3 regions of the Planococcus sp. TJ-201 genome follow, and region 1 is predicted to be linked to each of the others. Evidence: riboswitches for the same ligand, from Rfam matches in the RefSeq annotation. Region 1 holds a riboswitch; each other region holds the start of a gene.

Region 1 (7,940 bases):
TTTTTCGATTGTATCGATCAAGTCATCGACAATCAGGCAAATATGCATGAATCCAGCATGTGGTGCATAGTGTTCAGCGTGATATGTAGGATCCTGAAATTCAAAAAGTTCAATGCCGACACCACTCGAAGACATCAAATGAACATTGCGCATTTTTTTCAGTGCATCGCCTTGAAGATTTAAAGTCATCGCTTCTGGATTATCATCTGCCGCATCAAAATTGAATGGACCTGCTAAGACGTAGAAGCCGAGGACTTTTTTATACCATTCAATGGCTTTGTCCAAGTCCGGGACGGCGAGCCCCACATGGGTGATAGCGCTCATAACAACCACTCCTTTCTACCTTTCTCTACCCGCAAGAATAACAAATTAAGCAAAAAGTAAAGTTAGACTTTTCTGTCTAAACAAAAATAGTTGTTGTCAAGCGTTATTTTTAGTATTATAATAAGCAATTGTGAAATTTGAAATGAGGGTACTAAAATGAAAAATTCCATCTATGGGTTAACGATAGATCAGTTAAAAGAATGGTTTTTAGAGAACGGCCAGAAAAAGTACCGTGCCGAGCAGGTATGGGACTGGTTGTATATTAAACGCGTCACGGAATTTGCAGAAATGAACAATCTTTCGAAGGACTGCATCCAGTTGCTCGAAGACAACTTTGCCATCCGGACATTGAAAGAAACCGTCAAACAGGAATCAGCGGACGGAACAATCAAGTTCCTTTTCCAAATGCAGGATGGCAACTTGATTGAAACAGTATTGATGCGTTTCAAATACGGGAATTCAGTTTGTGTCACGACACAAGTCGGCTGTAACATCGGCTGCAGTTTTTGCGCCAGCGGACTTTTGAAAAAGAGCCGTGATTTAAACGCGGGCGAAATTGTTGAGCAAATCATGCAAGTACAAGCACATTTTGATACTCAGCAAAAAGAAGAGCGCGTCAGCCATATCGTAGTAATGGGTATTGGCGAACCGTTTGATAACTACACGAACTTGATGGGCTTCCTGAACATCGTCAACTCGCAAAAAGGCTTAGCTATTGGAGCTCGCCACATCACGGTTTCGACAAGTGGTATTGTACCGAAAATTTATGACTATGCGGACGAAGGGTTGCAAGTGAATTTAGCTATTTCGATTCATGCCCCAACCAACGAATTGCGTACACGCATCATGAAAATCAACAAAGCGTACCCAATCGAGAAACTGATGGCATCAATTGATTACTATTTGGAAAAATCCAACCGCCGCATCACATTTGAATACATTTTATTACGCGACGTCAACGACCATGTGGAAGAAGCAAATCAATTGGCGAAATTGCTGGAAGACAAGCGTCATCTATCATACGTCAACTTGATCCCTTACAACTCAGTTGATGAACACGATCAGTATCAGCAAAGCACTCCAGAAGCCATTACGGCTTTCTACGACGCTTTGAAGAAAAAAGGCATCAATTGCGGCGTTCGCCACGAACAAGGCGCCGACATCGACGCAGCTTGCGGCCAATTGCGAAGCAAGCAAATCAAAAAAGAGAAAAAAGTGGCTACCGTTTAATAGAATGGAAAAAAGCGTTCCTGAGGTTTTCAGGAACGCTTTTTTGTTTTTCGTCCTTTAGATCTTTTTGGGTTGTTTGTAATTTACAGATAATTGTCTATAATTAAGACAACAAAGATACAAAAGGAGAATGCGAAATGGCAGAGATCAGAATTGAAAAACTGGGGAAACGATATGATAAAGGTGCTCTTGCTGTATCGGATTTTAATCTCCACATTCAAAATGAAGAATTTATTGTTTTTGTGGGGCCCTCTGGATGCGGGAAGTCTACCACTCTCCGGATGATTGCTGGGTTGGAGGAAATCACAGAAGGTGAATTGTACATAGATGACAAGCTGATGAATGAGGTTGAACCGAAAAATCGGGACATTGCAATGGTTTTTCAGAACTATGCCCTATACCCGCATATGACGGTATTTGAAAATATCGCTTTTGGCTTGAAGCTGCGAAAAGTGAAGAAATCCGAGATTAAGCGGCTTGTCGAAGAGGCTGCAGCGATACTCGGATTAGAAGATTACCTGGATAGAAGACCCAAAGTCTTATCAGGAGGGCAGCGCCAGCGTGTCGCGTTAGGACGTGCCATCGTGCGGGACGCAAATGTTTTCCTGATGGATGAGCCGCTGTCCAACTTGGATGCCAAGCTGCGCGTGCAAATGCGGGCGGAAATTGTCAAGTTGCACAGAAGGCTGAAAACAACCACTATTTATGTGACACATGACCAAACAGAAGCCATGACGATGGCTACCCGTATCGTCATCATGAAAGACGGGTTGATTCAGCAGGTCGGTTCGCCAAAAGAAGTCTATGATTTTCCGGAAACCCGCTTTGTGGGTGGTTTTATCGGCTCTCCTGCCATGAACTTCTTTGAGGGAAAAATCGATCAAGGTACTTATATAATGGGCGACAAAGTACTGGATATCCCGGCACCGATAATGGCCACGCTGAAGAGTGAAGGCTACGAAGGCAAGTCGGTGACGTTGGGAATCCGTCCAGAGCATATTCACGTCAACAATGAAGATTTGTCAGGTATTCCGGCAAGTGAGTTTGAAGCGGTTATTACGGTTGCTGAATTGACAGGGGCTGAAACCATTCTGCACGCGGTATACGCGGAGCAGGAATTTATTGCACGTGTTGAAGCTGCGACCACCATTGAGCCCGGAGATACCGCTACGCTTGCATTTGATATGGCCCATGCCCATTTCTTTGATGAAGAAACGGGAAATCGCATAAAAGCTATAGAATTATCAGAAACTATGATATAGTAATTTCGAAAACTTAAATAAAAACACCACTAGGGGAGCCGGATATCGGCTGAGACGAGCATAAGCTCGGACCCTTTGAACCTGATCTGGATCATACCAGCGGAGGGAAGTGGCGACCGTCTGCTATTTCCTTTATCGACTGCATACGCCGCTTCCCTTTACTGGGAAGCGGCGTTTTTATTTTGTCCAAAAAGAAAGGGAGATGGGAATATGACATTTTGTAAAGAAGCGAGAAAAGAATGCAACAGTCTGTGGCAGGCAAGCTTTGATCATCCATTCGTCAAAGGAATTGAAGATGGGACATTGCCGATCGATGTTTTTCGTTTTTATGTAATGCAGGACGCTTATTATTTATCGCATTTTGCCAAAGTGCAGGCCCTGGGAGCATCCAAAGCAACAGATTTAGAAACCACCCAGCGTTTTGCCGTTCATTCTGCGCATACGTGCAGTGCCGAAATGGCGCTCCACGAATCATTCATGGAGCTGCTTGAAGTCACAGAAGCAGACTGGACTGCCTTTGAGCCTTCGCCGTCTGCTTATGCTTACGTATCGCATATGTACCGTGCGTCGGCTGGTGACTTGGCCGATGTGCTGGCCGCTATTTTGCCCTGCTATTGGCTTTACTACGAGATTGGGGAACGCCTGAAGAACGCCAAGCCAGATCATCCGATTTATGACCGGTGGATTGAAACATATGGCTCCGAGGAATTTGGGGCGCTTGTCAATGAACAGATTGCCCGCATGGATCAATTGGCGGAAGGACTGCCGGAAGAACGCCGAAAAGAGTTGAAAAGCCATTTCCACAAGAGCAGTTATTACGAGTGGAACTTTTGGGACCAGGCATGGCGAAAAGAATGCTGGTCTATAGATGCTAGTGAAAAGGCAGGTGTATAAAATGATTCATCAGATCAAAAGAAAAACCCCGATTATCCACTGTATCACCAATCATGTGGTATCCAATTTTCAAGCGAACGGCTTACTGGCCATTGGTGCTTCGCCGATCATGGGAGAGGCACCGGAAGAAGCCGCAGAGCTCGCTGCTTTGTCGCAAGCCTTGTCATTGAACATCGGAACGCTGCATGCAGAGTCGCTGAAAAGCATGTTGATTGCTGGGGCGACTGCTAATCGGCTTGGAATTCCAGTAGTGCTGGATCCAGTGGGGGCAGGAGCGAGCCTCTTTCGGAAAGAGACTGTCCGCAAAATTTTGGATGCAGTTGACGTCAGCGTCCTTCGCTGCAATGCAGGAGAGCTTGCAGCTATAGCAGGTGAACAGTGGCAGTCCAAAGGAGTAGATGCCGGAGAGGGGCTTCTAGACGTCAGAGAACTGGCCATCTCGACTGCAAAAAAACTGGGCTTGCTGGTCGCAGTTACAGGAAAGACGGATGTTGTTACTGATGGAAAATCAACAGAAGAAATCCCTTTCGGCGACCCGATCATGGCTTCCATCACAGGAACGGGTTGCTTATTGAGCAGTGTGGTTGCTGCAGGAATGGCCGTTGAATCTGAAGATCCTTTGAAAACAGTTAGCCGCATGCTGCAGTTTTATGCAATTGCCGGTGAACGGGCTGCTAAACTTGCGGCACTTCCAGGTGATTTTCAGCTGGCTTTTATCAATCAGCTGGCCACCTTGACCGACGATAAAGTAAAAGAACAAATCTATTTGCAGGAGGGAAGGCTATGACTAAGATTCCGCAAACTTTGACGATTGCTGGATCTGATTCAGGTGGGGGTGCGGGGATCCAGGCTGATCTGAAAACCTTTCAAGAGCTGGGTGTTTATGGAACTTCTGTCATCACGGCAGTGACCGCACAAAATACAACAGGTGTCGCTGCTATTTATCCGATGTCCAAGGAAGCGGTGCGCGAACAGCTAAAAGCAGTGGGCAGCGATTTTGAAATTGCGGCGTTAAAAACAGGCATGTTGTTTGATCCTGGAATTATAAAAGAAACGGCTGCTGCCATCCGGCAGTTTAGTTGGCATAAGCTAGTTGTAGATCCGGTCATGATTGCCAAGGGAGGTGCCAGTTTATTGCAGCAGGAGGCGGTGGAAGCACTTAAAGTTCATCTATTGCCGTTGGCGTTTCTGGTTACCCCAAACATTCCAGAGGCGCAGGCACTGACAGGGATCTCCATTACAGACCCTGCCAGCAGGCACCTGGCAGCACAGCAGATTTTGTCCATGGGTGCAGAGGCAGTTGTTATTAAAGGTGGACACGGTAGGGATCCAAAGTACGCAGAAGATTATTTCCTGCATGCCAATGGGGAATCGGTGCTGTATCGTTCTACCCGCATTGCAACGGTGCAGACGCATGGTACTGGCTGTACATTTGCCGCAGCTTTGACCGCGGAACTCGCTAAAGGCCAAGAACTGCCGGAAGCAATTTTCACTGCAAAACAATTTATCCAAGCAGCGCTTAGGGTGCCACTAAATATTGGAGCTGGCCACGGACCAACTAATCACGCTGCATATAAAGCAGCGATAGCAAGCCACGAAGGAGTGGAAAGCATTGAAGTTTTCCGATAAAGCAGCAATTTATTTTATAATGGGATCAAAGAATTCGGGAATACGAAATCCTCTTAAAGTATTGGAGGAGGCATTGGAAGGGGGCATTAGCTACTTTCAGCTGCGTGAAAAAGGGGAAGGCGCTTTAACAGGTACCGATTTGCTTGAATTTGCTTCGAGCTGCCAGCAATTATGCCGCGGCTATGGTGTCCCGTTTATCGTAAATGACCTTGTCGATCTGGCATTGCAAATCGATGCTGATGGTGTTCACATTGGACAGGATGACGCAGAAGCTGGGCAGGTCCGACAAAAGATTGGGAAAGAAAAGATTTTAGGTGTCTCTGTCCACTCGATAAAAGAAGCTCAATTAGCTGCAGAAGCCGGCGCAGACTATATTGGAATGGGTCCGATTTTCGGTACTACTTCAAAAGCGGATGCAAAAAGGCCAGCTGGCGTTAAAGAAATTCAGGCGGTTGCAACAGCGTTTCCGTTATTGCCAATTGTGGGCATCGGGGGCATCAAGCCTGAAAATGTGCCACAAGTATGGGAGGCAGGCGTTGCGGGAGTTGCCGTTATTTCTGCAATCTCAGAAGCACAGGATATTGCACAGCAGATTGCCGCGCTGCAGCCCCAAAGCAAAGTAGGTGACGGGAAATGAACACGAAAAAACTAGTTATTATGGCAATGTTCGTTGCCATTGGAGTAGCAGGCTCTGCTTTTGTTTATTTTCCTGCGGGTGTTGCCCGTGCCTATCCTCTTCAGCATGCGATCAACGTACTGGCAGCAGTTTTTTTTGGACCGGGTCCGGCTGTGATGGTCGCTTTTTTGACAGGAGTCGTTAGAGTGCTTACAGGAACCGGCTCTCTTTTAGCTTTTCCTGGGGGAATGATTGGGGCTTTACTTGCGGGAATCCTGTACGCTAGATTCGGCAAAGTCTGGTTTGCTGCTGTAGGAGAAGTTTTAGGAACTGGGATCATTGCCTCATTAGTGGCCGTTCCTTATGCGCGGCTTTTTCTTGGGACAGAGTTTGGAGCGCTATTTTTTGTCCCTCCATTTTTCATCTCCAGTCTGGCTGGGGCCATATTAGGAACGGTCGTGGCAGCCCGTCTCGCAAGAGTGGAAACCTTAAAAGCATAACAAAAAATTACGGAATTTTCTGGAAGGTGTTTATAAATTCTTAATTGCGGGGAAACAGTGCAATATAGACTTTTAAAAAGGGAGTGGACAGAATATGGTAAAAATTGCAGTTGAACATCCATTTACGTCAGTACGCGAAGCTTTAGAGAAAAAAGGGTATCAAGCAGATATGCTGGAAGAAAAATCAGATTCTACGGATTATGACGTCATCGTCGTGCGCGATCAGGCAGATTTGGCTGATTACCACATGAGCGTTTCACTTGTTGAAGCTAAAGGCCGTACATTATATGAAATCGTAGAAGAAGTAGAAGAACGTCTTGTACGCGGCGGTAAAATTCAAGCGCCACAGCCTACAGAAGCTGAACGCAAAGACCATCACAGCGGTGGAGGCGGCGGATTCTTGGCCGGTGCAGCGACTGGTGCAGTAATCGGTGCAGCAGCCGGGCTTTTGTTCGCACCAAAGAGCGGCAAAGAGCTTCAAGAGATCGTCAAAGAAAAAGCAGCCAGTGTCAAAGAGCATGACGATGACAGCTCTGGTGGAGCAATGGATCAAGTAAAAGAAAAAGCTAATCAGCTGAAGGACAAAACTAGCGGCATTACAGATAAAGCCAAAGATAAAGCTGATGAATTAAAAGCGAAACGTGTAGAAAAGCAAGAAGAAAAAGAAATCAAGAAACAAGAAAAAGTGATCGAAAAAGAAGTAAAAGAGCAAGAAAAAGCTGAAAAAGAACATGAAAAAGCTGAAAAAGCAATTGAGAAAGAAATCAAAAAAGCCGATAAAGAAGCTGAAAAAGAAAAAGGCGGCATCGAAGTTGTTGAATTGGGTGACGCATCTGTCGAAAAAGACAGCACTGGCAGCGTAACGGTTAAAGCTGAAGATAAAAACAAAAAGTAATATAGTATAAAAAAGGTGTCTGCCGTGTATTTGGCAGACACCTTTTTGTATCGGAAGCAAACTTCACTGCAGTATGCCAGTCAGAGCTACACGGGCTTTTCCGCTTTTCTTTATTCCGAGGCGACTTTGTCTATAGGGTCATGAGGTGTCGGTTCGGGTACACGGGATAGGACCGCTAGACCAATGACAAATAATATGACAAGGCTGAATACACCCATGCTTGAGTTGCCGGTTACTTGTGAAGTGATGGCCACAAGCAGAGGCCCCGTGATGGCGGCGAACTTGCCGAAAATGTTGTAAAAGCCGAAAAATTCATTGGAATTTTCTTTAGGAACAAGTTTGCCGAAATACGAACGGCTGAGTGCTTGGATTCCGCCTTGACTGGTTGCCACAAGCATAGCCAAAATCCAAAAATCCGTAATCGTTTCCAAAAAGAAGGCATAAATACAAACGACAATGTACACACAAATTCCAACGTAGAGCATCTTCTTGCCAGTAAACCGATTAGCCAAGCGGCCGTAAAGGAGAGCAAATGGAGCGGCGACTACTTGGGTAACAAACAGCACGATCAACAGATTGGTTGCACTCAA
Region 2 (7,940 bases), on a different contig from region 1:
CCGAAAGTGTACGGGAAGTTGTAAAACGGCACGTACGTAATATAAAAATGCAGTTTAGATGCCCAGAAATGCGGATGCGTCGATGCCAATCCGCCTGCAAATCCTTCTGTCTGTGCCTGCTCCATCAATTCATTTAACCGGGATGCCGGTACAACGCCTTTTTTGCGTTCTTCATAGAAACGGGTTTCAAAAAGGAAACGCGAATGGATGTTCATAAAGAACGCCACACTGCGCTGGACTTTATCTTCCAGCAACGCAATTTTTTCTTCCTTGGACTGCGCATTTTTGACTGCCGCATCTGCCACGATCATTTCAGCGAATGTCGATGCAGTTTCAGCTACATTCATTGCATACGACCGGTTCAAAGAGTGGACAGGACGAAGCGCATAAGTATGGAACGCATGGCCAAGTTCATGCGCCAAGGTCGCTACATTGGACATGGATCCACTGTAAGTCATAAAAATACGTGACTCTTCACTCAGTGGCAAGCCGGTACAAAATCCACCTGGCCGCTTGTTCGGACGGTCTTCGGCTTCAATCCAGCCTTTTTCAAATGCTTGCTGCGCGAATTGCTCCAGCTCAGGTCCAAATTTCCCAAACTGCTTAAGAATGAATTCTGCACCTTCTTGATAAGAAAACTGCTGGGTGCTTTTTGTTACCGGTGCGTCCACGTCATACCAATCCAGTCCGTCTTTGCCCAGCAGTTTGCCTTTTTGGTTTAGATAGTTGACGAAAGGCTGCTTGTTGTTGCTAATGGCTCCCCACATAGCGTCCAATGTTTCCTGCTTCATGCGGTTGATATGCAACGGCTCCTGGAGAGGATTGTCCCATCCACGCTTTTTATAGGTTTCCAAACGGAATCCGGCGATGGAGTTTAAAGTCTTAGCGAAAAACTCTTCTTTATCTGTCCAAGCCTGTTCCAGTTTTTCGTAAGATTCTTTTCGCACTGCTGCGTCTTTATGTGAGCTTAAGTTATTTGCCTGCCCAACGGATAACGATTTAGGTTCACCATCCACAGTAACCGTAACTTGGATTTCTCCAACCAGCATATCGTACAACTGGCTCCAGCTATGGTAGCCATCTACGCCTAAAGCGGTAATCAGGCTTTCTTCTTGTTCAGACAGCAGCATCTTCGCTTCTTCGCGCCATTCGTTCAAAATAAAAGTGAACTCCCGCAACGATTCTTCTTTGAGCAGCTCTGTCCATCCCCCTTCTTCTGTTTTCGACAAATCTTGTTGAATTTTTTGGAATGAATTTTGAAAGCGCGCTGACAGAGAAGAAGCTTCACTTTCCAAAACGCCTGCTTTTTTATCTTGTGTATTCTGAGCCATCAGACAGCCGATAAATGCACCGGATTGGCTCAGATGCCGCATCACACTGTTCATGTGTTCAAGTAAATCGGCTACTTTTTGAGCATCTTCTTTTTCAGTCGGCACTTCAAATTGGTGGACCAACTGTTCGAATGCAGAAATTTTTGTTACTGCTTCGTCCATATGCAGCCGTAATTCCTGTGATTCACTGCCTCCTGGAAATAGCGTATCCAAGTCCCATACTTCCGGATATTTAACTGTCATGATATTGCCCCCTGGTAAACTAAATTTTCTAAAAATGCTCCTTTAGTATATCATTTTTCTTTCCGGAATCGGAACATTATTCCACTTCTCGAGAAAACACTTCACCTTATCGCCATTTCTAGGAATTTTTTTGGAAAAGGATATTTGTTGATTGAAACGGCTACCGTTATACTGAAATGAAGGAGGGATTCCGCATGATTCGTATTTTGCTTATGACAATCGCTTTTATATCCGTAGTTGTCATGAATACTTTAGCAAACACCTTGCCATTGAATAACCAAACCACAGGCGAAATTTCTAATCGGCTTCTCGTCCTATTTACTCCAGCTGGCTATGTATTTTCGATTTGGTCTATCATTTATCTATTGCTGGCTGTTTGGATCATTGCTTTCTGGGTGCGTTTTAAAAAGGGAGAGATTCCTTCATCCAAGATCGCTTTGTTTTTCATCTTAAGCTGCATCTTTAATATCGGCTGGCTGCTGTTGTGGCATTACGAGTTTTTTGCTTGGTCAATCATTGCAATGCTCGGATACCTGGTAGCGTTGATCGCCCTTTACCTGCAATATGGAAATTCGGAACGAACTTTTACTGAACGGCTTCCAATTTCAGTTAATATGGGTTGGATCAGTGTTGCAACCATTGCCAATATCAGCTTTGTTCTGACTTATTACAATTGGAGCGGATGGGGACTCAGTGATCAGCTCTGGACAGTAATCATGCTGACAGTGGCGACTGCACTCGCTTTGCATATTCGCTTCCACCATTTCGATATTCCGTTTGCCGCGGTCTTCATCTGGGCATTTATCGGAATCGCCGTCAAGCATGGTACAGGTGAAATGCTGGTAACAACAGCCTCTCTTTTCCTGAGCGGTGTTATCTTAACCGGTATTTTGCTCATCAAAAAAAGAACGGCTCCAGCAGTTCAATAAAACTGCGGACTACTCGATACAAACGAGTAGGTCCGCAGTTTTTTTGCAGAAAAAAAGATCCGGTTTATGGACCGGATCTTTTTGTTTCTCTATTTAATTTGTTATTTATCCAGCTTGGTAAGCAAAATGGGTTCGCCTTTTGTGACAAGAACCGTGTGCTCAATCTGCGCCACCAAAGATTGGTCCGGCGTAATAAATGTCCAGCCATCGCCAGATTCTACAATGTGCTCGGCTTTCTGCGAGATAAATGGCTCTACTGCCAGCACCATGCCTTCTTTCAGGATGGTCGTCTCCCATGCATCGTAATAATTTAAAATGTGCTGAGGAGCTTCGTGCAACGATTTGCCGATGCCATGGCCGGTCAGATTCTTGATGACGAACAATCCTTGTTCTTTTGCTTCGCGTTCAACTGCTTTGCCGATTTGGTTAAGCTTTGCACCAGCTTTTACTTTTGTCATCGCACGATCAAAAGCCGAAGCAGCCGCCTCACAAATTTTTTCTTTGTCCGCATGCCCTTCCCCAACAACAAACGAAATGCCAGTGTCAGAGAAAAAACCTTCGTATGAGCCGGAAACATCGATATTCACAATATCCCCATCCTGGATTACGCGGTCGCCCGGAATGCCATGAGCTACTTCTTCGTTAACGCTGATGCACGTAAATCCTGGGAAATCATATTCCGATTTCGGACCGGAAACACCGCCAAGCTCCTCAAAAAGTTTACCGCCTAATTCATCAATTTCCTTGGTAGTGACACCGGCTTTGGTTGCAGCCTTCATCGTTTCCCGAATTTCAGCTACCATTTGGCCAGCTTTTTTTAACATTTCAATATCTTTTTCATTAGTTGCTATCATCAATGACCCTTCTTTCAAGCTTTTCTATTCAAGAATTATACCACAAAATTAAATCACAGGCTCCTGGTTCGGTCCATTTTATCCCTTGCATTGGCATAGAAAAGAAGGCTGTCCAAGGACAGCCTTCCCATTTTTAGGCTTCTGCATCCACCAGCTTTGGGGCTGCCGCAAAAAGCGCAGCACAGACAAAAGCCGCCAGCAAAAATACCGGTATCATATAAGTTGCATTGTAGATGACCGAGTAGATGACCACATTGCCTTCAGCAAACATGCTGAAGAACAAGATCCCCGTCACCACGTGAACAAGATAACGAAGCGCCGAAGCAATCAATACACCCAATACAATTACCGTAAGCATCTTTCCAGTTTGTTTGGTTTGTGCATGCTGCAAGTATTTTGTGCGCATGACGCCTGCCAGACCTACCACTCCATATGCCAAAAGATAGTCCAACAACACTTGCATGACGACGAATCCAAACGACAATGGTGTGACCGAGATAAAACCGGAAACAATTTGCAGCAGACCCACAAGGAATCCCGTCAGCACACCGGCACCGACTCCTCTTCTAAAAGCGATCAATACGATTGGAATCATCACCAGACTGACAGATCCGCCTTGTGGCATCCGGAACGAAATAAAATCCAGAACAAACCCAAGAGCTGCGAAAATGGCGATTTCCATCATTAACAAAACTTTTTTATTTCTCATGACTTCCTCCTTAATGTGTGATGCACATCACCAGAAGGGCCGTGAATAAAACCATATTAAAAACGACGCCAGGACAGAGCCTGGCGCCGTTGTAAGGGCCGGTTTCCATCCACATCCCTGCGCAAGTGTTAACTTACAGGTTCAAAGGGTAAGAACAATTTGTTCACTCTCAGCAAAAGCTCCCCTTGTGGTGTATACAACTATTTGACTTTCACCTGTATTGTACACAAGCCTCCTCTTTAATGCAAGGCTGTTTTAAGATAGTCTGATAGGGTAAAGAAATGAATAGAAAAGCTAATTGAAAGGTGGTGGAGGCAGCCGAGATTTCGGGCTTGCCAAAAAATGATTGAACTATTAAAAGACCTAATCAAAATTCAAAGTGATACAAAAGAAGGAGCAAACGAGGCTCTTCTTTTTTGTGCAGATTGGCTGAAGGAAAAAGGCGAAACGGTCACTGTCCATGACAACGAAGGCTATTTGATGTTGACCGCAACTAAAGGCCAAGGCGAAGAAACTTTAATTTGGAACGGCCACGTAGACGTTGTTCCAGGCCATAAAGAACAATTTTCTCCAGTCGAAGAACAAGACCGTCTTTACGGACGAGGGTCTGCAGATATGAAAGCCGGGGTTGCCGCAATGATGCAGGCGTTTATTGAACTCGACAGCAGCAGCCTTAACCGTATCGTTCAACTGCATATCGTAACCGATGAAGAAATTGGCGGCCGCAACACGTCGAAGTGGCTGGTTGAACAAGGATACCATGGCAACTTTGTTATTTGCGGAGAACCGACTGGACTGAAAGTTGGCCTGCAGTCCAAAGGTATTTTGCGGATGGATATGACGTTCAAAGGCAAACCTGCCCACGGTAGCCGTCCATGGGAAGGCATCAATGCCATTGAATCGGCGATGAAGTTCCATATGGCGATCACGGATCTGCCATTCCGAAAAGAATCAACCGAATATTACGAGCACCCTTCCGTCAACCTGCCAATCATTAAAGCAGGCGACCGCTATAACGTTGTTCCTGAAATTTGCGAAATGTCCTACGATATCCGCTTTATGCCAGGACAGGACAAAGATGAAATAATCCGTCAACTGGTAGAACTGGCTGATACATTAGATGTCGATATGGAATATAAAGCTTCAGGCTCTACACCTGCACTTACTACGACAAAAGAAAATTTATATATTCAAAGTTTGCAAAAAGCGATTTTGGACACAACTCAACAAGAACCCGTTTTATTCGGCCAGCACGGCGCAGCAGACACCCGCTACTATGCGGCAGTAACCGGCGGCGAAGGTGCTATTGAATTTGGCCCGAGCGGCGATGATTGGCATGGCAACGCTGAATATGTGTTGATTTCAAGTGTCCATTCTTATAAAGATATCTTGTTGGCACATGCGCAATCTGCATAAAAGGTTTGCAATCCGAAGAATTCGGGAAAATGATAAGTATTAACCCCATGAATGGAGAGATTTAAATGGCAATTGGCAGACTATTGAAATCAGCGATAAAATACGGACCGATCGCGTACCCGATCATTCGTAAAGTTTTAAATAAAAGAAAACAAGGCAAAGCTGGACAATCAGCTCCTCAACAGCCTGATACGCGTGGCAGAAAACGCTAAAATAAAAAAAGTTCCGGCATACACATGCCGGAACTTTTTTTTTTGGATTAAGAAATCAGCTTAAAATTCACGGGCGCTTCCGCTTTTCTTTGTCCAGACTTCAGCGCCCAGCTCTTTGGGTCATAAGCCAACCCAGCTGTGGGGCAAAGAGCGCCACACTGCCGGTCTGTCTTATGCCCAGCAGAGCTGCACGGGCGCTTCCGCTTTTCTAGATATAAGGCATTGCTTCGCGCAGTGCAAAATAACCGGTTGGGCTATCGTCAGAAGGCCGCTGTGCTGTTTCGTCAGCTTCGTTATCCTCAGCATTTTCTGGCTCTTCCTGATCCTGTGCTTCCATAATTTGCTCGAAAGACAATGGGTTCGGCGGCGGCATTTCAAAATCTTCCACCGTCCAAGCTTCCTGGTATTCACTGAAAAACGCATTCGCCATGGCCTGATAACCCGCTGCATTCGGATGAACATCCGCTGGATTCGGAACTTTATCCACTGCATTTGAACCAAATGATTGGTCTACTGATACAAAAACAGCCCCTGCCTTTTCAGCCGATCGCTGAAGAATTTCATTGAGCCGGTCAAGCTGTTTGGCAGTTCCGTTCTTTTGGCTGTCACGAACGTGCGGGTAAGCAAAGTAATACCCCATCACGTAAACCGTTGCTTCAGGGGATTTTTCCGTGAGTTCTGCCAAAATCAAGTCCATATTTTGTCTTGCCTCGTTAAGCGCAAAATCCACTTGAACTTGTTGGAAAGTCAAAGACCCCTGTGCCGCGTCTCCCTGGACAAGGCGCAAAAGATCGTTTGCCCCGGCCGAAACAGTAATAAGATTGGCTGAAGACAACACTTCTTCCGCTTCCTCACTTAGGATGCTGTCTAATACATCTGATGTGGTGAATCCTGGAAAAGCCAAGTTTTTCGAATAAAATGCCACCGGCTGATTGCGCGACAGCTCTTGGGCGATCAAATCTGCGTAACCGGCATCTATTTGGCGGTCAGGCGTCTGCCCTGCTGCAAGTGAATCGCCAATAGCGATATAAGCCGCTGGAATTTGAAGTTCAGCCTGTGCAGCAGCTGTTCCGCTAAACAGCAGAAATCCGGCCATTGCCGCTATCCAATACTTCTTCATTTCAATCACCTCTTAGAATGCCCAGTTTCCATTGCGGAAGATGGGCTCTTTTGAACCATTTGCTGTAATGCCATCAATATCCATCTTGTCACTGCCAATCATAAAATCCTCATGGACAATCGAAGTATTCAAACCGATGGCTGCCAATTGTTGGCGTTCCAAATCACGCGCACCTTCGTAGCAAGTTGGATAAGAATCACCAATTGCCAAATGATTCGAAGCATTTTCATCAAACAGCGTATTGTAAAACAGTATGTTCGAGTCAGAAATCGGCGAATGGTACGGCACTAAAGCCACTTCTCCCAAATAAGCTGCTCCCCCATCTGCACTGATCATTTCGTTGAGCAGTTCTTGCCCGGTCTCCGCTTGTGCGTCGACAATTTTTCCTTTTTCAAACGTCAGCGTAAAGCCATCAATCACATTCCCTTGGTACACCAAAGGCTTGGTATTGCGGACCGTGCCATCCACTCCGTGTTTTAACGGGACGGTATACACTTCCTCTGTTGGCATATTGGCGATAAACGGATTGCCTTGAGGTGTTTTTGACGCGCCGGACATCCAAATATGCTTGTCCGGCAGTTCGATCGTCAAGTCTGTTCCTGGAGCGCTGTAATGTAATTTCATGTAGCGTTTTTCGTTCAATTGAGAAGCACGCTGCTCCAGCAGCGCGATGTGGTTTTTCCACGCTTCGACCGCATCTCCTTCACCAATGCGAACCGTTTGGAAAATAGCCTGCCAAAGAGCTTCCATCTGCTTCTCCGCGGGCAAATCCGGAAAAACTTTTTGCGCCCATTTCGGCGATGGAATGGCTACAATTGACCATGCGACTTTATCGGTTCCAACTGCCTGGCGGTAACGTTCCAATGCTTTTCCGGCAGATTTTTGCGAATCAGCCAATCGTTTCGCTGGAATTCCAGTTAACAAATCCGGATCTTCTGCATCAATCCATAGGAAAGAACCGCCCGTATTGATTACTTCATCACGCTGGACGACAGACCATTCCGGGTATTCTGTGAACGCATCATCAGGCGCCAATTCGAAATGTGTCCGTGTCTGCACTGGGTCTTCGTAATTGACCTGTACTCGTTTAGCACCTGCTTCATAGGCTTTTCTGACAACCATTCGC
Region 3 (7,940 bases), on a different contig from region 1:
AAGATACACGCGAAGTGTTTACGGAAGCAGACCGGCAATTGGGTGCCTACATACAAGGCCAATTGATTGTTGCGTTTTGTATTGGAGTTATGGTTTACATCGGTTTCCTTATTATCGGCATGGACTACGCGCTTCTTTTGGGTGTTTTGGCGATGGTGACAAGCGTGGTTCCTTATATCGGCCCTGCCATTGCTATTGCGCCAGCAGCGATTATTGCGTTGGTCACTTCACCTTTTATGCTCGTTAAACTTGCAATCGTCTGGACGGTTGTGCAGTTGGTAGAAGGCAACTTGATTTCTCCGCAAGTTATGGGGAAAACATTGTTTATTCATCCAGTAACGATTATATTTGTGCTGTTGACAGCAGGTTCCTTGTTTGGAATCGTGGGGGTTATATTAGGGATACCTATGTATGCCTTGCTGCGTGTTCTGGTTTCTCATTTCTATAAACTCTTTAAACGCCGCTACAATAAACATGAGATCAATTTGGAAAATCAATATGACTACACCGAATTGTAGTATTGTTTTAAAAAAGTATTATTGTGGTATATAAGTACTAACAAAAGTTGGAGGGTTCTGCGTTATGAAGTTCAAAGATTTTTTATCATCTATCGGCATAGGCTCGTTAAAAGTGAACACCGTTGTGGAAAGGCCGCATTTAGAAGAAGGCGAAACGTTAAATGGTACCATTTATCTTGATGGCGGCGATGGCGAACAGACCATTGATTTTATCGAGTTAAATGTAGTTAAGCTTGTAGAAGATACAAGAGACGACAGCGATTTTGATTTTTATGAAACTGTTGTCGCGAAACAATCGATGGAATTTGCAGGTTCAGTCAAGTCAAAGGATACAGTCATGCAGCAATTTGAAATTGTACCAGATGAACGTTGGATTTTGGAAAGTACAAACGCAAAGTTAATTTTGCGGACAATTGTTCATGTGAAAAACGGAGTCAATGCAAATGATGAAGATGATATCACATACGGAACTTTAGAGAGCTGAAATTTCAGCTCTTTTTTTTATGTGTTTTAACAGGACGACGGCTGTCGAGTGGATGCTTTTCGACCCCACTTGTAACTTTCTTTTTTACTTTAACGTTGCGGGAAAGCTTTGTACACATGTACTGAGTTTACGTATATATCGAAAGATGATATTGATAATCATTCTCATTTATGTTAAAGTAAATGATAACAGCAATTAGCAATCACAAAGAACAAGGTGGACTTTTGTTTGATTGCTGGATTTCCCTAAAATAGCCAGCCATCAGCAGAGACAGGCCGTGACCCTGAATTTGTTGGAGGACAGGTTGCTGTTATCGAGTGTTAGTGTCATTTCGTTTTGCATTTGGAATGTCTCAAGAAAATACTAGAGACATTAGAAAATCCCATATGCAAATAAAGACGATCGGGGCTGCTGTTTGAAGATGCGCTGCTCAGTATCTTCAAACAGAAAGAAAACCCGAAATAGTTGGTTTATTTAGAGAAGAATACGTCGTACATCATCCAAATGGGAGCGGAAGCAGATGAATAAAACGATGATGATACTGGTATGTACTTTATTTTTATCAATTGGAGTTGAATTCCATCCGAACAATCTAAAAGTGGAGGGTCCTGACCTTTCGACCGGTCAAGTGCCTGTTGTCATCTGGTCAACGATTAAAATACCAGATTTGTTGCTGCAAGATTCTATTTATCCGATATTTCAACTTAGGGACATTGATGCAAAAGTAGCTGGAGTGTCCACTGTGGGAGCAAAAAATGAAGTCGTCAAAGCCGGCCTGGATGCAGAAGCAGGACGTGTGAATTGGAGAACAGCTATGATTGTATTTCTTGTGGCTATTTTTGTTTATTTGATCAATAAAAGCAAAAAACAAGATATTGAGTAAGGTCATACGGACATGTTGGAGCCGTGTAAGCATACATAGTTTAGGATTCATTCAGTTCAATTCAAAAACCAATGTCGAAGCAAGCCCTCAAAGGCGCAAGTTTCAACATTGGTTTATTTGTATGCCATAACTTACGTGAAAGGTTTTTGCTTTTTCAAAAGCTTTACTTTAAAGGAATGTTGTAAATCATTTTGGCACCCAATGCCTTTATTTCGATATGGGGAGACAACGATTTTAAGGAAGTTATTTTTTCCAATGCTTCTTTCTGTGCATCTTCGAAATTGGTATGGCCTTCAATCGTTGGAATTGGCTGGATTTCAAATGGAGAAGCAGGAGAGTGTCTAATAAATAATAATATTATGTAATCCAAATGAATGGATGTCTCCATAAAAACGTCAGGTTCGATCAATAATTCATTGTCAGGAAAATAGCTGATTTTATCTTCACCAATTATGGCAATTCTTTTTAAAATCCATAAATACGGTTCTCCATTAGAAGCGATAGATGAGACTCTGGATAAAATAGTTTCCAGATGCTGTTCGAACAAGGAGAGTGACTGAGGGTGATTTGGTGCGAAGACAAAGTAAATACGATTGTCTTGTTCGTCAAGCAGCTGAAATTGATTCACAGCAATTCCTCCCATCCAATAGGATCATGTAACTGCTTTCATTATAAGCGATTAAAAGATTCTAAACAAATCTTGTATTTTACTTACTATGTAAATTACTACATAAGGAATATTTTCAAATTTCAATACAAGTAATAAACAAAAAAAGAGAAAAACCCTCAAATTAGGATTTTTCCCTTAAGTTTACCGCCAAACCCTTAATTCAACCAAATTCCTATAAGGCAACTGGAGGAGAGAATGAGTAGAAAAACACCGGTCATGAGAAAATCAATGCGACCGATTTGAACCTGGTGGTAGAAAGCGATTCTTGGTTCGCCTGTAAAGCCGCGCGCTTCCATAGCAAATGCAGACCGCTCGGCTTTGCGTACAGCTCCCGCAAGCATCGGTAATAAGATATGGCGCATGGCTATTAATCGCTGCCAGCTGTATTTTTCAATTTTAGCTCCGCGAAGTCTCTGAGCCTGCTGGATTTGAAAAAATTCCTCTTTCATAATGGGCAGGAACTGATAGCCGACCATAACCCCGTATGCAAGCTTAGGTGACAGTTTGAGCTGTTGCATCAGGCTTAAAATAAACTTAACGGGATCAGTGGTGAAGGCAAAGAGGAGAGACAAGGTAGAAAATGCCATAACGCGAAATGCTAACGACAAAGCCTGTGACCATCGCTCTTCGGTTATATCAATTCCGGCAAATGACCAAATGACGATCCCATCGTTTGACTCACCAAAGACGAGCGTTGTCCATAGGTAACCGATTGCTCCTATGGTAAATGGCAGCATGAACAATAGCCAAAGCTTCCATTTTGTACGGCTCATCGTTAGTTGGAGCAAAATGAGGCCTATCCAAAACAAAAATGGAGTCCATGGATTGAAGAAAAACGCGATAACCAGCATGGATAAAGTGACTACAATAAATTTGATGGATGGATTCATGTTATGCAAAAGATCTCGCAGCAGGTCCCACTCCTTTCGGAGGCAACAAATGGTGCATCAGCAACAGCTCGTCGTTGCACCAAACTTCATTTGCCGGAAATTTCCCAGTCATTTGGCCGTCTTTAACCAGCAGCACCGAGTCAGCTAAACTTGCTGCAAATTCCATATCATGCGTGACGATTAAAAAACTTGTGCCTTCTTTCGAACCTTGATCAATCAACTCAAAAAGCTCAAGCAAAGCAGCCGTATCCTGGCCGGAAGTCGGTTCGTCCATCAGCAGCATTGGCCGTTTGTCGGCAAGCATAGCGGCAATTGCCACACGCCGTTTTTGCCCGTGGCTGACAGCGAATGGATTCGCGTCTTTAATTTCTTCAAGGCCGAGGCGCAACATTAAGAGGTCTAAGTCAGTCTGACTAGTGGCCCCTGAAAAAGCGACTTCTTGCTGAATACTTGGCGTCATGAACAAGTATTCTGGGGATTGTGGCACATAACCAATTCCATCTGATTCGACCGTTCCTGCCGATTTTTTGTAGATTCCGCACAAGGCTTTTATAAGCGTTGATTTGCCGCTGCCGTTTGGACCAGCAACTACAACCACTTCACCTCTGCTGACAGAAAACGTGAGCGGTTCGAGCAATTGCCTGTCTTTCATGGTGACTGACAGCCCGTCGGCGCGCAAAGCAATCGCTGGTTGTTTAACAGAATGACGTATTGGAAATGACACTGGCTGGCTGGAGCTGAACTTTTGATCGCTCACTATGCGGCCATCACAGCTTAATTGAATTTCACGCTCAAAAAAAGAACCCCAACTGTCCAAACGGTGTTCGACTGCGATAATGGTCAGGTTGGATGCTTGCTGCAATTTCGCCAGCCACTGGACAAATTGCTTTGCGGTATACGGATCCAGATGAGACAAAGGCTCATCCAGCAATAAGACTTCCGGTTCCATGATCAGTGCACATGCAGTCGCTACACGCTGTTTCATTCCACCGGACAAGGATTGAATAACGGCATTCCGCATATGTGCCAGTCCCGTAGTTTCCAAAACTGCTGTGATGCGCGGCTCCATTTGGGCAAATGACGTCTGCAAGTTTTCAAGGGTAAAGGCAAGTTCGTCCTCAACCGTTGGCATACAAAATTGTGAGTCAGGATCCTGAAAAACAGTGGCAACGCGATGATTGATTTCACCAGCAGTGTAACTGGCAGCCGATTTTCCGAACAACTCCATTTCGCCATCAACTAAGCCATCGCAATTGTCCGGATACAATCGATTCAGCAAATAAAGCAATGTACTTTTGCCGCAGCCGCTTGGACCGGTTAGAACGAGCCGTTCACCAGGGGAAACTGAAAATGAGAGAGCATTCAAAGTCTTTCTCTCGTTTTCAGGAAAGCGAAAAGACAGCTTTTCCAAAGTGAAAACTTTTTCAGGCATTCACATCACCTTTTTTCGCACGTGCAATGGCGTACCCGCGAAGCGAACCAGTAGCAAGCAGTGCATCACCAATATACTTTCCGCCAATGCCTGCGATAATTGCACCGCTTAAAACACGAATCGTGAACATTAATGCAACAAACGATGGATCGAGCGCTGCGTAGCCTGAGACAAAATAGCCGTAAATAAAGCTGAAAACAGCTGATCCAATGCCGGCAAGCATCAGTATGAGAATATTGAAATGCTTGTAGCCGCTCAATGCGAACACTGCTTCAGCGCCAAGCCCTTGGATAACCCCTGACAAGATCAAACGGGGACCGACCGCATTGCCAATCAATACTTCAATTGTCGCCGCCATGGTTTCGGACAGGAAGGCAGCTCCGGGCTTACGAATGATGTACATGCAGATGATCGATACAATAAACCAAATGCCAAAAATCCATTCATAGGCGAGCGGACCAATCAATGCTGCCCAAATATTTGCAACGTGCAAAAACAGCAAGTACACGATGCCAAAAACCACTGCAAATAGCGACATCAACACGACTTCTTTTAATTTCCACGATTTCAACAAATCAAGCACCTCCATGAGAGGGGCTGTTGATGCTCATCGTTACGGTCATGACCAAATGGCGATGTTCTTCGGAGCGGGCATGTGTAAAAGATTCTTCGTAAAAGGCGAACACATCATGAATGTCTCCGTGAATGCCACTGGCATAATGCATGGAGTCATTGAAAACACCCTTTTGCTTGGCACGCTCAACTTCCCGATAAATAACGGTCATGTAATCCGGGTTGTTCATTGGGTATAAAGCAAACTGGGAAGACACGTATTGCTGAGTACTATCAGTGTTTAACAGCACATCGTCTTTTTCGAGATAGACGTCGCCTGATGAATCGCCTGGACAGCCGATTGAGAACGTACCAGACAGCGCCACATGTGCTCCAGTTTTCGCAGTATGCAGCGCCAGTGCCTTGGCAACATTGAAGACGTGGTTCTGCTTTCCGCGGATGACTGTCGACACATCATCGGTATGCATCCAGACATTTGAAGTGTCGGTCTCGTTTAACGCTCCTTTAATTACTTGAATAAAATCGCCGGTCATCGGATGTAGCGAAAAACGAAATCCGACAATTGGGCTAGTTCCGCATTGCAATGGTTCCATAACAATATTCCTCCTAAAAATTTGCACAAAAAAGACCGCATCCGTGAAGATGCAGCCATAATCTACAAATAATTACAAAAGGAATTATTTCAGAAATGCGCCGCACTTCCTCACGCAGGTATTATCCTGATCGAGTTATGAGGGATCGAAGCTTGCGCTTGCATCTCAGCCATAATGGGCACCCCTAGTGCAGAAAACGGTATGCGGTTTTTGTGTTCGGGTTGTTCCCGATGGGTTTAGTGTAGAGGAAGAGGTTGAAGATGTAAAGAAGAGATTGGAAAAAGTAAAGGTGGCAGTTTGAAAGGATGTTTGAAATCACTCCGGACGCTCTGGGTATGGCTTCTGCATAAGGAGGGAAGAACTAGTGTTTACAAATTTAAATATTTCCAATATTTCCTTTTTAAGTTTGGGGATCTTCGCTATACTAAAAACAAGATGATAAGAGGAGGCTATTCAATGAGTACGATTTCCCTTAAGAAAGAAACGGCAAGTATTGTATTGGAAAAAAAGAAGTTAACAGGGGTTGTGGCAAAGGTTGGCATTGTGCTAGATATTACAGGGTCGATGCGGAAGCTTTATCGTGATGGTGTGGTGCAAGAAGTGGTTGAACGTGTGCTTGCGGTAGCGAGCCAGTTTGATGATGACGGTGCACTTGATGTTTGGGTTTATGACCATGAGTTTTCCCGTTTGCCGGCGGCTACCGAAGCCACTTTTATGGGCTATGTGGAAAAGAATATTTTGTCCAACGACAGTGTCCACAAATTCGGTCGGAACGATGAACCGAAAGTGATGGAAGACGTTATTCAGAAGTATATTAAAGAAGAACCGAGTGAAGACCCAGTCTTTTTGGTTTTTATCAATGATGGCGGATGCAAGTCAGGCATCAAGAAATTCATCGTAGAATCCTCTGATAAGCCGATTTTCTGGCAGTTTATCGGTATCGGCGATTCCAACTTTGATGTGCTCAAAAAGCTTGATAAGATGAGCGGGCGCGTCGTCGACAACGCTAACTTTTTCCATGTTCCCGATATTAACGCAGTGACCGATGAAAAACTGTACAATCAAATGCTGAATGAGTTTCCCCAATGGCTGAAAGAGGCGAAAGAAAAAGGGATCTTCCAAAAAAAACGAAAATCGCCATTGGATTTTCTATTTAAAAACAGATAAAAGCTCTGATAGAATCAATCGATTCTATCAGAGCTTTATTTAGTAATGTAATTATTGTTCATAGCCGGTATTGAATGTCTGACTGTTTGTCTGTCCAGTAACGGGCTTTTTTGTCGGACGAGTCAAAGAAAATACAGCACAGCCAAGAGCAATCAGTACAATCGCAGCACCTACCCATGCCGTACTAGATACCGAGCCGGTTTGTGTCAAGGTGATGCCGCCGATGGCCGAACCAAGTGCGATGCCAACCTGTAGAGCGGAATTGTTAAAGCTTTGCTGGATGTCCGATGTGTCTGGGTCAGTTTCAATCAAGTAGCTTTGTTGAGGAGGAGCGAGGCTCCAGCTCAGTGCTGCCCAAATGACCATTACCGGCAGGAAGGCAACGAGAGAGAATGTCGTGAGCGGAAGCAGAAACAAAGCAACAGCAAACGTTGAAATGACAATGATGATGCTTTTTTTCGAGCCGATTGAATCGGACATGATTCCGCCGATGGCACCTCCACTAACTGCCGCAATCCCAAATACCAAGTAACAAACACTGATCCAGAATGAACTTAGCTGCAGGTTGCTTTCCAAAAACGGGGTGAAATAAGCATAGACCGTGTAATGGCCGGCAAGCATGAACATGGTGGCGAGGTGGGCTGTACCGATTTTTGCACTAGCTACCGCTTTCAGCTGCTGTTTTAACGGTACCGCTGTACCTCCAGCTATCGGCTGGATAAAGCGTGCT

The links. A riboswitch is a leader RNA that binds a small molecule or an ion and turns the genes downstream of it on or off. The one in region 1 is predicted to bind thiamine pyrophosphate.
Region 2: it holds a riboswitch for thiamine pyrophosphate, as region 1 does, so the genes downstream of both, thiT (energy-coupled thiamine transporter ThiT) here and tenA (thiaminase II) in region 1, are expected to answer to the same signal.
Region 3: it holds a riboswitch for thiamine pyrophosphate, as region 1 does, so the genes downstream of both, AC4EG4_RS00520 (YkoF family thiamine/hydroxymethylpyrimidine-binding protein) here and tenA (thiaminase II) in region 1, are expected to answer to the same signal.

What each region holds. Positions count from the first base shown of each region.
Region 1 is NZ_JBZDOG010000003.1:371,376-379,315, forward strand. It holds gene AC4EG4_RS10170 (VOC family protein) at 1-324, opposite strand, end outside; gene rlmN (dual-specificity RNA methyltransferase RlmN) at 481-1,554, shown strand; gene AC4EG4_RS10180 (ABC transporter ATP-binding protein) at 1,692-2,816, shown strand; TPP riboswitch at 2,838-2,941, shown strand; gene tenA (thiaminase II) at 3,027-3,710, shown strand; gene thiM (hydroxyethylthiazole kinase) at 3,712-4,497, shown strand; gene thiD (bifunctional hydroxymethylpyrimidine kinase/phosphomethylpyrimidine kinase) at 4,494-5,339, shown strand; gene thiE (thiamine phosphate synthase) at 5,359-5,976, shown strand; gene thiW (energy coupling factor transporter S component ThiW) at 5,973-6,455, shown strand; gene AC4EG4_RS10210 (YkuS family protein) at 6,550-7,350, shown strand; gene AC4EG4_RS10215 (MFS transporter) at 7,461-7,940, opposite strand, start outside.
Region 2 is NZ_JBZDOG010000009.1:40,140-48,079, reverse strand. It holds gene AC4EG4_RS17220 (M3 family oligoendopeptidase) at 1-1,574, opposite strand, end outside; gene AC4EG4_RS17215 (TspO-related membrane protein) at 1,769-2,503, shown strand; gene map (type I methionyl aminopeptidase) at 2,605-3,357, opposite strand; gene thiT (energy-coupled thiamine transporter ThiT) at 3,491-4,066, opposite strand; TPP riboswitch at 4,164-4,262, opposite strand; gene AC4EG4_RS17200 (M20 family metallopeptidase) at 4,409-5,482, shown strand; gene AC4EG4_RS17195 (hypothetical protein) at 5,548-5,694, shown strand; gene AC4EG4_RS17190 (SGNH/GDSL hydrolase family protein) at 5,903-6,814, opposite strand; gene AC4EG4_RS17185 (aminopeptidase) at 6,827-7,940, opposite strand, start outside.
Region 3 is NZ_JBZDOG010000001.1:93,344-101,283, reverse strand. It holds gene AC4EG4_RS00555 (AI-2E family transporter) at 1-518, shown strand, start outside; gene AC4EG4_RS00550 (sporulation protein) at 583-1,002, shown strand; gene AC4EG4_RS00545 (hypothetical protein) at 1,523-1,885, shown strand; gene AC4EG4_RS00540 (hypothetical protein) at 2,049-2,513, opposite strand; gene AC4EG4_RS00535 (energy-coupling factor transporter transmembrane component T family protein) at 2,711-3,445, opposite strand; gene AC4EG4_RS00530 (ABC transporter ATP-binding protein) at 3,447-4,877, opposite strand; gene AC4EG4_RS00525 (ECF transporter S component) at 4,870-5,451, opposite strand; gene AC4EG4_RS00520 (YkoF family thiamine/hydroxymethylpyrimidine-binding protein) at 5,453-6,043, opposite strand; TPP riboswitch at 6,134-6,239, opposite strand; gene AC4EG4_RS00515 (vWA domain-containing protein) at 6,500-7,210, shown strand; gene AC4EG4_RS00510 (MFS transporter) at 7,262-7,940, opposite strand, start outside.